4 regions of the Parashewanella sp. 2304DJ23-3 genome follow, and region 1 is predicted to be linked to each of the others. Evidence: predicted binding sites of a transcription regulator. Region 1 holds the regulator's gene; each other region holds the start of a gene.
What was found. The regulator LexA, encoded in region 1, represses DNA repair genes until DNA is damaged. The targets are predictions, from matches to a motif close to TACTGTATNNNNATACAGTA.
Positions count from the first base shown of each region.

Region 1 (3,211 bases):
GTCATCGCTAACATACCCGTTTTAGGGTTGAGTAGACGTCCTGTGCGAGAGCGACCACCTTCGGTGAAATACTCTACTGAATAGCCTTTATTAAAAAGTAGATCGAGGTAGCCTTTAAAAACGGCGGTATACAATTTATTGCCATTAAAGCTGCGTCGAATAAAGAAGGCGCCACCTTTGCGGAACATTGGGCCTGCCGGCCAAAAGTTAAGGTTAATACCAGCAGCAATATGCGGAGGCACCATGCCTTCATAATAAAGGATATATGAAAGCAACAGGTAATCCATGTGACTACGATGACACGGCACATACACAATTTCATGACCATCGTGATGCAGCTGACGTACGAGTTCAGCTCCACGAATATTAATGCCTTTATACAGCTTATTCCATAACCATGTCAGTAACCGCTCAGCAATACGAACTAAGCTATCTGAATAGTTTGCTGCGATTTCATCAAGATAATTCTCAGCATTGGCTTTCGCTTCTTGCTTTGAGATTTTTTTACTGGCCGCTTGTTCATTAATGGCTTTTTGAATGCTTTCTGAATTCAAAAGCTCTTTAAACATTACTTGACGATTTGGCAAATCAGGCCCAGTCATCACTTTTCTTTGGCGGCGAAAATGAACTCGCGCAACACGTGCAAGTTTATGAGCAATTCGTTCGTCACTTCCATGCTCATCCGCCATATAGCGCAATGAAACAGCATTAGAAAATTGAATAAAATTATGACGGCCTAAAAACAGAATCATTAGGCACTTGCGTAACCACGTTGGGCTTTCACGCTCTAGCACCGCCGCTTTCATCGTGTCATCTTCTTTGCCTGGTATTCTTCCCCAATACATACTGACAGGTAATAGCTGAACATCCAGAGACGAATCTTGCTGGTGTAAATTTAACAACTGCTTAAAGTTGCCTAAAAAAACATTCGTTTTTGATGCCTTGCCTATCATAGGCTTTGCAGGTGCCAAACAGACAACCCTTGGCACTGATTCGTTTTTGATTTGAATATCATCATACGGGCTAGGCAAGCCCAGTGATTCTGTTACTTCACTTAACGCTGAAATATCACTCACCGACTCAGTTTTCATCACGTAAACAATCGGTCTATCGGCATCTAAATTGAGATCAGAAAATGGTTGCTGAGGGACAACGACGGTATGAACAAACCAATTTTGCACTGTACGAAGTGCCTTAAAAAACCAGGAATTATGCTTAGTCATTCTTCTACTTAGCGCTTGAAATATAAAAGAGTCAAAACGCTAGGATATCAAACTTATAGCAAATAACCTAAACAGGATTGCTTAATTATTGGTTGCACACAGGACTTTACTGTATATAATAACAGTAACTGTATAAGCGAACAGCGAGTGTGTAGAAATGAGACCTTTAACTGCCAGACAAGCCGAGATTTTAGAACTTATTCGTCTGAATATTTCTGAAACAGGCATGCCTCCTACCCGAGCGGAGATAGCAAAACGTTTAGGCTTTCGCAGTGCTAACGCCGCTGAAGAGCATCTAAAAGCCTTAGCCAAAAAAGGTTATATAGAAATCATACCAGGCACATCACGTGGTATCCGTCTATCTCAAGAACTTGAGGTTCAAGATGGTCTACCTTTGATCGGACAAGTCGCTGCAGGTGAACCAATACTGGCTCAAGAGCATGTTGAGCAATATTATCAAGTTGATGGCAACCTGTTTAAACCCGGTGCAGACTTCTTATTGCGCGTTAAAGGCGACAGTATGAAAGATATTGGCATTTTGGAAGGTGATTTACTTGCTGTTCATAAACAACAACAAGCATCAAATGGTCAAGTTGTTGTTGCTCGTGTTGAAGATGACGTCACTGTGAAGCGCTTTGAACAGAAAGGCAACGTCGTTTATCTTCATGCCGAAAATGAAGAATATCAGCCCATTGAAATTGATTTAAGCTTCCAACAACTCTCTATCGAAGGCTTAGCTGTCGGTGTGATAAGAAACGGGGAGTGGCTATGATAGTTCGCTCTTCTGCAACATCTCACCCTGGTGTTTGGGTTCAGCCAGACACCCTGTACTCAGATCAAATTCAGAGCATTCAAACGCTCCAAATTAAAAGCAGCGGTGAGCAAGAGCTGATCGCATTAAGCTCTGAACTTGCCACATTAAGCCATCAGGGTCGTTGGATTGTTCTCATAAACCCTAATCATAATAATTATAAATCCATCCTAGCCCAGTCGGGTGTAAAAATGGATCGTGTTTTATTGGTTCATACCAAAGATGATGTTGAAGCACTGTGGGCGTTAGAAAAGGCACTCACCAACGGCACAAGTAGTGCTGTTATTTGTTGGACATCAACACTCGATCAACGAGATATTCGTCGATTAGAACTCGTCAGTAAATCCGCTTGTGCCAAAGGTATGATTCTCCAGTCTGGTTCTGAGTTAAACTCGCAACCTCATTCAATCTTGCCTCGAAAAAGATCATTTCATTAACAAATTCATGGACATTAAACTCACACCAACAATCTCCTTTTACATTCGCAAAAATAAAAAATTAACTAATATTTCATCTAATTACATGAAACATGATCTTGATCAATCTTTAAACAGCAAGTAATGTAGAGTGAGTAACTAATCTTAAATTGTTACAAAAATGCGAAATTTTTCGCTTAACAAACATTCGAATTAACGACCCTGTTTTATAAAGTTGATATCTCAAATTTTAATTTGAGTAAATTCAGCAGTAAGCGCACGAGTGGTATACACCCAGAGCCGTAAACAGATTTACTGGATGACCGACCTGCTAGTCATTAGCGATTGAGTCAACGAAAACAACAACACCACCATTGCACTTTGATATCGATAAGCTTTTTTAGGGAACTGAAAAGTTAGCATGGAGCTAAGTATTAACGTGTGACTTTTCTTTGTAGTTGCTTTTGCAATTGGCAGAGGAGACGTCTAGTGAAGCAATTGTTGTATTGTATGTTAGCGGCTTTCTTGACCCCATCAGTATGGGCTGAAGAAATGCGCTTTAACATGACTCAAGGGGTAACAGAAATAAGTCATAAGGTATATCACCTACATATGACGATTTTTTACATCTGTTGCGTAATCGGGGTAATTGTCTTTGGCATTATGATTTATGCCATGATCAAGCACCGCAAATCAAAGGGTGCAGTCGCTGCGAATTTTCACGAAAGTACTAAAGTGGAAATTTTGTGGACAATCATTCC
Region 1 is NZ_JBWQOH010000011.1:17,969-21,179, reverse strand. Features, by position in the region: gene plsB (glycerol-3-phosphate 1-O-acyltransferase PlsB) at 1-1,223, opposite strand, end outside; gene lexA (transcriptional repressor LexA) at 1,381-1,995, shown strand; gene AC1EU2_RS16105 (SulA-like leucine-rich domain-containing protein) at 1,992-2,471, shown strand; partial or broken gene coxB (cytochrome c oxidase subunit II) at 2,940-3,211, shown strand, end outside.

Region 2 (3,211 bases), on a different contig from region 1:
ATCTAGCTCTTTAGCATATCGCTTTCGGCTTTGACTAAGCCTTTTTGCAGCTCGCTGATACTTGTCTTTAGCAGAATCAAGAGTGAGATGCATATCATCAAGCTTTCCTTCATCTAAAGAGATTTGCTCAAGTTCATGTTTAATCGATTGATGATGAGAGTAGAGTTCGTTTGGCGCAACAATGTGCTTTCGAGCAAGTTGCATTGTTTTTGATAGTCTTTGTTCAATGTACTCAAAATGCTCTGGATCTTGTTCTAAGTTGCTTAAATAATGTTGAATTTCACCGCTACTTTCTTGAATTTGAATCAGCGCATTATTCAGCATTTCTCCGACAGTCTTAAGATCTGGATCAAATGATTCAAGATCAGCAGCGAGCGAACTTGCTTGATTGAGCATTGACTCAATATTTTCATCAGAGTCGCAGAGTAAGTTTAAGCTCTGCTGGCAATGACTGATTAGATCTGTACTGTTGGCAAGTTTTTTATGTTCTTGTTCAATGTGTTCAAATTCGGTTTTCTTCAAATCAAACTCATCAAATTCTTGTACTTGGTATTCTAATAATTGCTGGCGAGCTTTACGTTCCTCTTGGGAGGCAAATAGCTGTTTTAATTCAGATTCAATACGTTTAACATTTTTATATTGTTTCTCGACATCACTGAGTAAACCTTGATGGTTAGCGTAGCTATCAAGGAGATCTAATTGGTGTTCATTTTTTAGCATCGCATGGTGAGCGTGCTGACCATGAACGGCAATAAGTAACTGACCAAGTGACTTGAGTTGTGATAGTGGGACAGGGTTGCTATTGATGTATGCGCGAGAGCGGCCTTCAGAAGTAATGGTTCTTCTTAAAATACATTCTTCATCACAATGAAGATCCTGATCTTCGAGCCAGCGTTTTGCCAAAGGAAGTTTATCAATATTAAATGTCGCTGATATTTCTGTTTTATTGGCACCTGGACGCACAGCATGTGTATCTGCACGATTTCCAAGGCACAGTCCTAGTGCGTCAATAGCGATAGATTTGCCTGCGCCAGTTTCTCCAGTGATACTCGTCATTCCTTTACTGAAGTCGAGTTCTAAAAAACGAACGATAGCGAAATTGTTGATACTCAGTTGGCAAAGCATAATGTTGTCCCTGTTAGCATCCATTACTATTCAATGTGTTGTGAAAAGTAATTGATCAGTCATTATCAAAACTACTGTATTGATAAACAGTATATACTGATTTTTTATACAGTAAATAGGTTTCATCAAAAATTCGATAAAAGACAGAGACAAAAAAGCCAGCTTAAAGCTGGCTTTATATGTTTTGCTTGGTTGTTAGCTTACGCTAATACCAATATTTGAAATGCCACTATCGACAATTTCTTTACGCAGCTCTTTTACAAATGCTGGTGATATCTTGTTTTCTTCAATGACATCTAACAGCATTGATTGCAGCTCGCGCTCTTCATTCATAGCTGGATGTTCAAAAACATAATCATCCAGTGCAGCTTCACTTAACTCTTGTTCGCAAGTAGCTTCGATGTAATTAGCCACTGTGCTAGAGGAAAGTTTACTGATGTTGGTGATATCGTCTTCTACTTTACTTTGTATTGCACTTAACAGAGCAATTAATGCAGAAACCGCATCTAAAGCAGGGAAAACACCGTAAGAATCAAAATCTACAGGTTCAGGCGCAACTTCGTCTAAACGCTCTAAGTAAATATCGATATTCAGTTTAAGTTTGTTGTCATATTGCTTTTGCCATAAAAGGTTTAAAGCAGTATCTAAAACTTGTGGGTTACCAAATTCGCAGACTTCAGAAAAAAGCTGATAATTTGGATACATTCTTTGACAAAGAGCGATGGCAAAGAGTTGTTTTTGAGGAAGACTAAGCGCTTTAAGGCGCTTAAAAAAGCCTGTTTTTTTAGTCATTAACTAATTTCCGACGACAGCTGCGAAATCACTTGTTTAATTGCAGATTCTACCTTAGTTAACTCGTCAAGTAACTCAAGAATTTCAGGTTCTAGCATTTCTGCTGTATGTCCTTGCTTCAAAGCAGACTCAATTTGCTGACAAAGCTTCTGAGTAGTTGGTACTCCGCAGTAGCAGCAAGCACCGTGCAGCTTATGAATAATGGCAAGCATAGCTTCATTGTTTCTAGACTCTAATGCTTCATCAATAAGTTGAGTTGTTTCAGGCATTGTGTCGAGCAACATTTTTAGCATTTCAATTGCCAACTCTTGTTTTTGGCTTGCTTGAGTTAAGCATAATTCCCAATTTAACGTATGGACATCAAAGTGGGTAAACTTAGGGCGAACAACCCATTTATCAATCACATTACTGAGTGCCTTGTCATCGATAGGTTTTGGTAAATGGCCCTCAATACCACTGCTGAGAATTTTTTGCTTCTCTTCGTCAATGGCGTGTGCGGTAACAGCAATCACAGGTGTGTTGCGATTGACCGACTTCTCTCTAATCAATTGAGTAGCTGCAATACCGTCAATATCAGGCATTTGAATATCCATTAGGATTAAGTCAAAGCGTTGGCTTTGAGATATTTTTACTGCATCAGCACCACTGGCAGCGGTAACCACGTTAGTGACCAGTTCCTCAAGCAGGGTTTTAATCAACATTAAGTTGGCTGGGTTATCATCAACGGCTAAAACTGTCAGGCTCTTTCTATCATTAACGATAGGCTGTTTTATATCGACTGGCTCGGCTGGCTGTTCAGTATTTTGTGAATAGAGAAGCTGCCTAGCTAGGGCTAAATCAGTAAATGGTGTTGAAATGATGCCATCGACAGAGCCTCTTAGCTTTTCGATGTCCTGCTCATTTTGGTGGCAATCATGCAACAAAAATATGCGACCTACTTTAGGCTGAGCAATGTCGAGAATGGCAGACACTTCTTTTTCATGGCATAAACCATTACAACTTAAAATGAGATAGTCAAAACTTAATGAAGAAGCGAGCTTAGCTTTTAAATCATCGATAGATGTCGCCATACGATAGTGAATGTTCCACAAGCGCATTTTCTTTGCGAGCATATTCGATGATAGAGTACGCGGCTCATAAATGAGTATTGATTTGTTACTTAATGATTTAATCGGTATTGAATCACCAAGCTTAAATTGACAGAGTTCAAGCGGCATCGTAAACCAAAACTTTGAACCAAAACCTTCTTTGGAGGAGAATGAAATCTCCCCATTTAATGAGCTCACTAAACGTT
Region 2 is NZ_JBWQOH010000001.1:443,577-446,787, reverse strand. Features, by position in the region: gene recN (DNA repair protein RecN) at 1-1,125, opposite strand, end outside; gene AC1EU2_RS01895 (YjaG family protein) at 1,321-1,917, opposite strand; gene barA (two-component sensor histidine kinase BarA) at 1,917-3,211, opposite strand, start outside.
Region 2: recN (DNA repair protein RecN) is a predicted target of LexA. The motif match lies at 1,198-1,217, and genes of this name have one in related genera.

Region 3 (3,211 bases), on a different contig from region 1:
AACCAATTCAATACATCTGGCTGAGAAAATAAGGTGTGAATGATTTGGCCCTTAGCCTGAAAGTAGCCCTTTACCTCAGTAGCTTTGAGTTCAACTAAACTATGAATATCTGAATCTATCTGATTACGCGCTCGATCGCTTTCATGACTCACCAATATACTTGCTACGATTGCCAACATAATGGCAAGAGGGCTTACAATCATAATCACTAATTGCAAGCTGAGAGAACGCTTCAACACCCTCATTACGACTTCCTTTTTAATTTTATTATATTGGAATAGTTTATTTTTGATTGTGTAATACTAAAGTGCAACAAGCATTATTTTAAAAGAATTTTTATATTGTGATTAGACTATAACAATGAAACATTTCACTGCACAAATAGCGATTAGGTAGATAGGTATAAAATTAAACCACACAATAGTGCACTATGGTATTAGTTCTAATTGTGTAGGTTGTTCGCTTTGTTCAGAGGTAGCTTGAATGCGTAGTCCCACTGAAATACCAACAAGTCGAATTCCTCTTCTTTGGCCTCTAGCATGAGCTTCAACGAGCAACAGCTTAAATAACTTAGGTGAAATTTCATCACTTCGTTGTTCTACTGTGGTTTGTTGAAAGTCAGCAAACTTTAATTTAACCACTTGTTTTTGAATCTGACGCTCTTTAGCACTGCGTTGAACTCTTGCAGATAACTCTTTAATTAAGCCTACGAGTACGCCCTCACATTGCTCTAATTGAAATATGTCTTGAGCTAATGTTGTTTCCACTCCAACCGACTTTCGCTCACGAGAGGACACAATGGCTCGCTCATCTATGCCATAACTTCGTTCTATCAATATTTGCCCGAACTTACCAAGTTTTTGAATCAGTCTATTTTCATCAAATTGTTGAACATCTTCGCATGTTGATAAGCCCAGTTGAGCTAATTTTTCTTCTGTCACTTTACCCACACCTGGTATTTTTCGTAGAGACAACGTTTTAACAAACTCAGAGACTTGTTGAGGTGTGATGACAAATTGCCCATTAGGCTTGTTTAAGTCTGAGGCAACTTTAGCAAGAAATTTTACCGGTGCGATACCTGCTGATGCTGTTAACCCCGTCAATTCGAATATCTTGCTACGGATCTCTTCTGCAATTAGCGTCGCTGAACCATGACAATGCTGACTATCCGTCACATCAAGGTAGGCTTCATCTAAAGAAAGCGGCTCAATTAAATCGGTATATTGAGCAAAGACCTCTCTGATCTGCTGAGATACTTCCTTATAGACTTGCATACGTCCTGGCACTAAAACCAAATTAGGACAAAGTTTTAAAGCATGCTGAGTAGGCATAGCAGAACGGACACCAAATTCTCGTGCTGCGTAGTTGCAGGTTGAAATCACACCTCTACGCTCCCGGCTTCCCCCAACGGCAAGGGGTTTATCTCTATATTCTGGAAAGTCACGCATTTCTACAGCTGCAAAATAGCAGTCCATATCCACATGTATGATCTTTTTCATAAAGTACACCGACAACTGTATATATAAACAGTATATAAGTGTTGGACGTAATTTTATAGCTAAATTTTTCGTAATTTTGGTAAATTAAGTAATCCCTAAGCGCAGTAAAAGGGTAATTGAATAAGTAGGATTAAAATTCAAACGGATTGAGGCGCAACATGAAAAGACTACTGCTACTTTTGACTTTATTGATTAATTTAAATGCTACTGCGGCTGTAACAGATAAATCACCACTGGTGATCGGAGAATCCATTAAGTTGAAATCAAAAGCGCTTAATGAAACCCGTCAGTTCAATGTGTATCTTCCTGTCAGTTACTTCAAAACTCAATCAAAACGCTACCCTGTCATTTACCTTTTAGATGGTGGTTTGGATGAAGATCTTGTTCATATGAGTGGATTAACTCAATTTTTATCGTTCTCTTGGATAAACTCGATGCCGGAAGTGATTGTTGTTGGTATTCAGAATGTCGATCGGCGCCGTGATTTCACTTACCCAAGCTCAGATTTAACAGACCAAAAGGAGCTTCCAACATCCGGTAAGTCTCGTGTTTTTATTTCCCATTTAAACAATGAGGTGTTTCCGTTAATAGACGCTCACTATCGCACAACAAACAATAGAACTTTGGTGGGTCAATCTCTAGGAGGGTTGTTAGCCAGTACGATATTACATCAGCAACCCAACATGTTCACAAACTATCTGATTGTCAGCCCAAGCTTATGGTGGGATAAAGAGTCTTTATTATCTCAGCCTCTTGATTTAACCACCTTTAAAGGAAAAGTGTTTATAACGGTGGGAGAGGAAGGAGACATCATGAAACGGGTTGCAAAATCACTGTATGAAAAAACGCTTAAAGCAGGGTTAAAGCCAAATGCGGTAGATTTTCAGTTTTACCCAACATTAGATCATGGAGATGTTTTGCATCTGGGGGCTTATAAGGGACTTGGGTTTCTTTTTAATAAACCAGAAACTCGATGAGTAAACTCTGATAGGAAAAAACAAAAAGCGACATCAAATGATATCGCTGTTATTGAGGAGTGCAGAGTTATGGTTAAATAATTCTGTTTTTCTCTAACATCTCTTTACGAGCTGCTTCTTTTTCCATGCGACGTTTACGTCTGTCACAAGGATCATCGCAATCGCAGGCTTTTTCAATACCTAATGCACCTAGGCCACCACAACTGCCTTCTACAGCTTTTCTCTTTACGATATAGCCAATAGACATCAATAGGAAAAACGTTAATAACACCACAAAAGCGGCAATAAAGGTGCTCATAAGGACTCCACTACTCTTTTACGTATTTTTTGAAAGCATCACTGTAATGAACTTTGAATCCATCATCTTGCTTTTCGATGAGCATTATCGCTAAGTTTTGCTTTTTAGCAAGCGCTAACGAATCTTTAACGCCTAAAACCATCATCGCAGTAGCATAACCATCTGCAACCATACATTCTTTATTGAGTACGGTCACTGATGCTAAACGGTGTTGCACTGGCATCCCAGTTCTAGGGTCAATGATATGATTATAGCGCTTTCCGTTTTCTTCAAAATAATTTCTATAGTCACCAGAGGTTGCCATCGCCATATCTCCAGGTGTAATTACTTGCTGAACTTTACGTTCATCTGAAGTTGGTTTTTCAATCGCCACTTTCCAACCTGAACCATCTGTTTTTTTACCTTTAGCTCGTAACTCGCCACCAATCTCTACGAGG
Region 3 is NZ_JBWQOH010000004.1:116,543-119,753, forward strand. Features, by position in the region: gene AC1EU2_RS10410 (methyl-accepting chemotaxis protein) at 1-245, opposite strand, end outside; gene dinB (DNA polymerase IV) at 429-1,499, opposite strand; gene AC1EU2_RS10420 (alpha/beta hydrolase) at 1,658-2,476, shown strand; gene nqrM ((Na+)-NQR maturation NqrM) at 2,550-2,774, opposite strand; gene AC1EU2_RS10430 (FAD:protein FMN transferase) at 2,785-3,211, opposite strand, start outside.
Region 3: dinB (DNA polymerase IV) is a predicted target of LexA. The motif match lies at 1,513-1,532, and genes of this name have one in related genera.

Region 4 (3,211 bases), on a different contig from region 1:
GAAGTACTTAGCGGAGTTTAGGCTAGATATTCTTGATGACGATAATGAGCAAATTGCCGAAGTTGAAAAAGTTATTTATATAAAGAAAAAATAACAGCACTATAAATGATAGGGCGCTTATGGAAGAGTTAAAACAACGAGAAATTTCGATTAAAGCAGTAATGCAAGCAAGACTAATAACGTCGAATTATTTAACACCAACAAGACTCGAACACCATCATGAATTAACTAATGTCCTCGGGTTCGATGTGTTTCTAAAATATGAAAATCACAATTTAACCAACAGTTTTAAAATTCGTGGCGGGATTAATATTCTGCATCATGTGAAAAAAGCTGGATACCGAGGTGTTGTAACGTTTTCAACGGGCAACCACGGTCTTTCCGTTGCCACTTCTGCTCGCTTTTTTGGTCTTAAAGCTAAGATTGTGGTTCCTTTTGGTAGTAACCAATCCAAAATTTCAAAAATAAAAGCAACTGGAGCAGAATTGATTGAATTTGGCTCCAATTTTGATGAAGCCGCTTCTCTTGTTAATGATATTGCAGAAACGGAACATTTTTACTTTGTTCATCCAGCCAATGAACCAGAGTTGATTAATGGTGTCGCAACTGAGTTTCTAGAAGTTATTGAGCAACAACCCGATATCGATACTGTGATCTTACCAATAGGTGGAGGCAGTGAACTTGCTGCTGCAGTTACCGTTCTTAAGTCCATAAATCCAAAAATTGAGATTATCGCCGTTCAAGCTGAAGCTTCCTCTGCAGCCTATCAATCCTGGAAGTGTGGTCGAATCCTTTCAAATAAAAACCAAACCTTTGCTGGTGGATTTGCTACTGGCACAGCATATACGACTACGTTTGATATCTATAAAAATGCATTAACTGATTTTGTATTATTAACTGAAGACGAGCTATGGCGCAGTATAGGCTTAGTTCACCACTACACATCTAATCTAGTTGAAGGTGCAGGCGCATCATGTTTAATGGCAGCTTACAAAATAAAAGAACAGCTGCGACATAAGAAGGTTATGATTCAAATTAGCGGTGCAAATGCCTGTAGCAATGAATTAAAAAAGAGTCTTCATTACAGTACATTGGAAACAGGTTGTTTTGAATAATCAGATAATTTTCTTTTTATCACATAGTCAATCGATTGAGTTTAACTAGGAATAGAACATGGACAAGTTATTTTTAGGAATTAATAATCATGTGCTTTGCTTGAATAAGGCTAATGGCGAGGTTATTTGGAAAACTAAACTCAAAGGCTCAGGTATAACCAATGTTCATTATGAAGAAAAGCGTATTTATGCCTATTCAGGTGGACATTTGTTTTGCTTAGAAGCAATTGATGGAAAAATGGTGTGGACAAATTCATTGAAAGGAATGGGTTATAGTGCTTGTATTATTGCAACCGAGAACCAAAGCTCATCGAACGTAGCAAGCCAGATTGAAACTCAGCAAGCCATTGCTGCGAGTGTTGCAGCAGCTGGTGCAGTTGCTGCTTCTATCTAACTATCTTCTAAGTAGTACTTAAAACTCGTCACTTCTACAAAAAAAACAGAGCTGTTTCGCCTTTTTATCATTCAGAATAGCTCTGCTCGTTCAATAAATGCACATTTTCCGAGTGTATTTACTAATTTTGTTTCATTTTGCTATTATACTGTATAAATAAACAGTATGACGGGGTTTATGAAAATTATTCCTATAGCAGCACAGGCTGGGATCACGGGTTTTGAATCGCCAGCAGCTGAATATACGCAGCTACCACTCAGCCTTGATGAGCTTTTGATTGAGCACCCTAATGCGACATTTATTGGCAGAGCGTCAGGTAATAGCATGCGCGATGTGGGCATTTTTGATAACGATATTTTAATTGTGGACAGGCATGTGCAGTCGCAACATTTAGATGTCATTGTTGCGAATTTGAATGGTGAATTTATTTGTAAAGTTTTCGACAAACAGAACCAAAAATTACTTTCAGCTAACGGGTGTTATCAAGCCGTTACCATTACACATTTCGATGATTTTTCATTTGAAGGTGTTGTAGTGAAATCGATTCGTTGTTTTCGTCCAGCGGCACTATTACAGAGTTAACTTATGTATGCGTTATGTGATATCAATAGTTTCTACGCCAGTGCGCACGCGGTGTTTAGGCCTGACATTAGAAAAGACGGAATCATTGTTCTCAGCAATAATGATGGCTGTATTGTTGCCGCTAACCGTAAAGCAAAAGAGCTTGGTATAAAGAAGTTTGGACCTTATTTTCAAGTAAAGAAACAGTGTGAGCAATTAGGTTTACACGTTTTTTCGTCTAATTATGAACTGTACAGTGACTTGTCATCTAAGTTCATGCAAACAGTAGGGCGGTTCGCTCCGATTCAACATATTTACTCTATCGATGAGACCTTTTTAGATCTTCACCATTGCTTCCCAGCAATTCGTGATATTTCAGCTTATGGAGATTTAATCCGGAAAACAGTATGGAAAGAATGTCGTTTGCCAATTTGTGTTGGCATAGGTACAACGCTAACACTGGCAAAGCTAGCGAATCACACGGCAAAGTGTCATCGCCATTATAAAGGTGTGTGTGTGATCGATAATGAAACAGATAGACTAAACATACTTAAAGCGACTGCAGTCAATGACGTCTGGGGTATTGGAAAAAAAATAGGCCGTCGCCTTGAATCGATGAATATTAAAACGGCTTATCAATTAGCAAAAATGCCTCCGAGGTGTGCAAGAAAAAATTTTAACATCGAAATAGAAAGAACCGTTAGAGAGCTAAATGGACACATTTGCAAAACTTGGGATCAAGTTCAGGCAGATAAAAAGCAAATATTTAGTACCCGAAGTTTAGGTCGCAGAATTACTTGTCGTGATGAGTTACAACAAGCTTTAGCTAAACACGCAAATATTGCAGCACGTAAAGCTCGAAGCCAGAATAGTGGCTGCCAAAGCTTACTCGTATTCGCAGGAAGTTCACCGCACGACGATAGACCGCAACAATTTAAAACAATAATGAAGTTTGCGAGACCGACGAATTGTTCAACTGAACTAACTAAAGCAACAACTCGAGCTATCGACAAGTTATTCTGCACAGGCGTTCGCTATTACAAAATTGGAGTGGGTATGTTGGATTTATCTGATTTGAGTCATGAGCAATATGATTTATTTAATCAGAGTCAGAACAATTCAGAGTTAATGAAAGTATACG
Region 4 is NZ_JBWQOH010000003.1:78,683-81,893, forward strand. Features, by position in the region: gene AC1EU2_RS08340 (DUF4442 domain-containing protein) at 1-94, shown strand, start outside; gene AC1EU2_RS08345 (threonine ammonia-lyase) at 120-1,115, shown strand; gene AC1EU2_RS08350 (outer membrane protein assembly factor BamB family protein) at 1,174-1,509, shown strand; gene AC1EU2_RS08355 (LexA family protein) at 1,687-2,091, shown strand; gene AC1EU2_RS08360 (Y-family DNA polymerase) at 2,095-3,211, shown strand, end outside.
Region 4: AC1EU2_RS08355 (LexA family protein) is a predicted target of LexA. The motif match lies at 1,656-1,675, and genes of this name have one in related genera.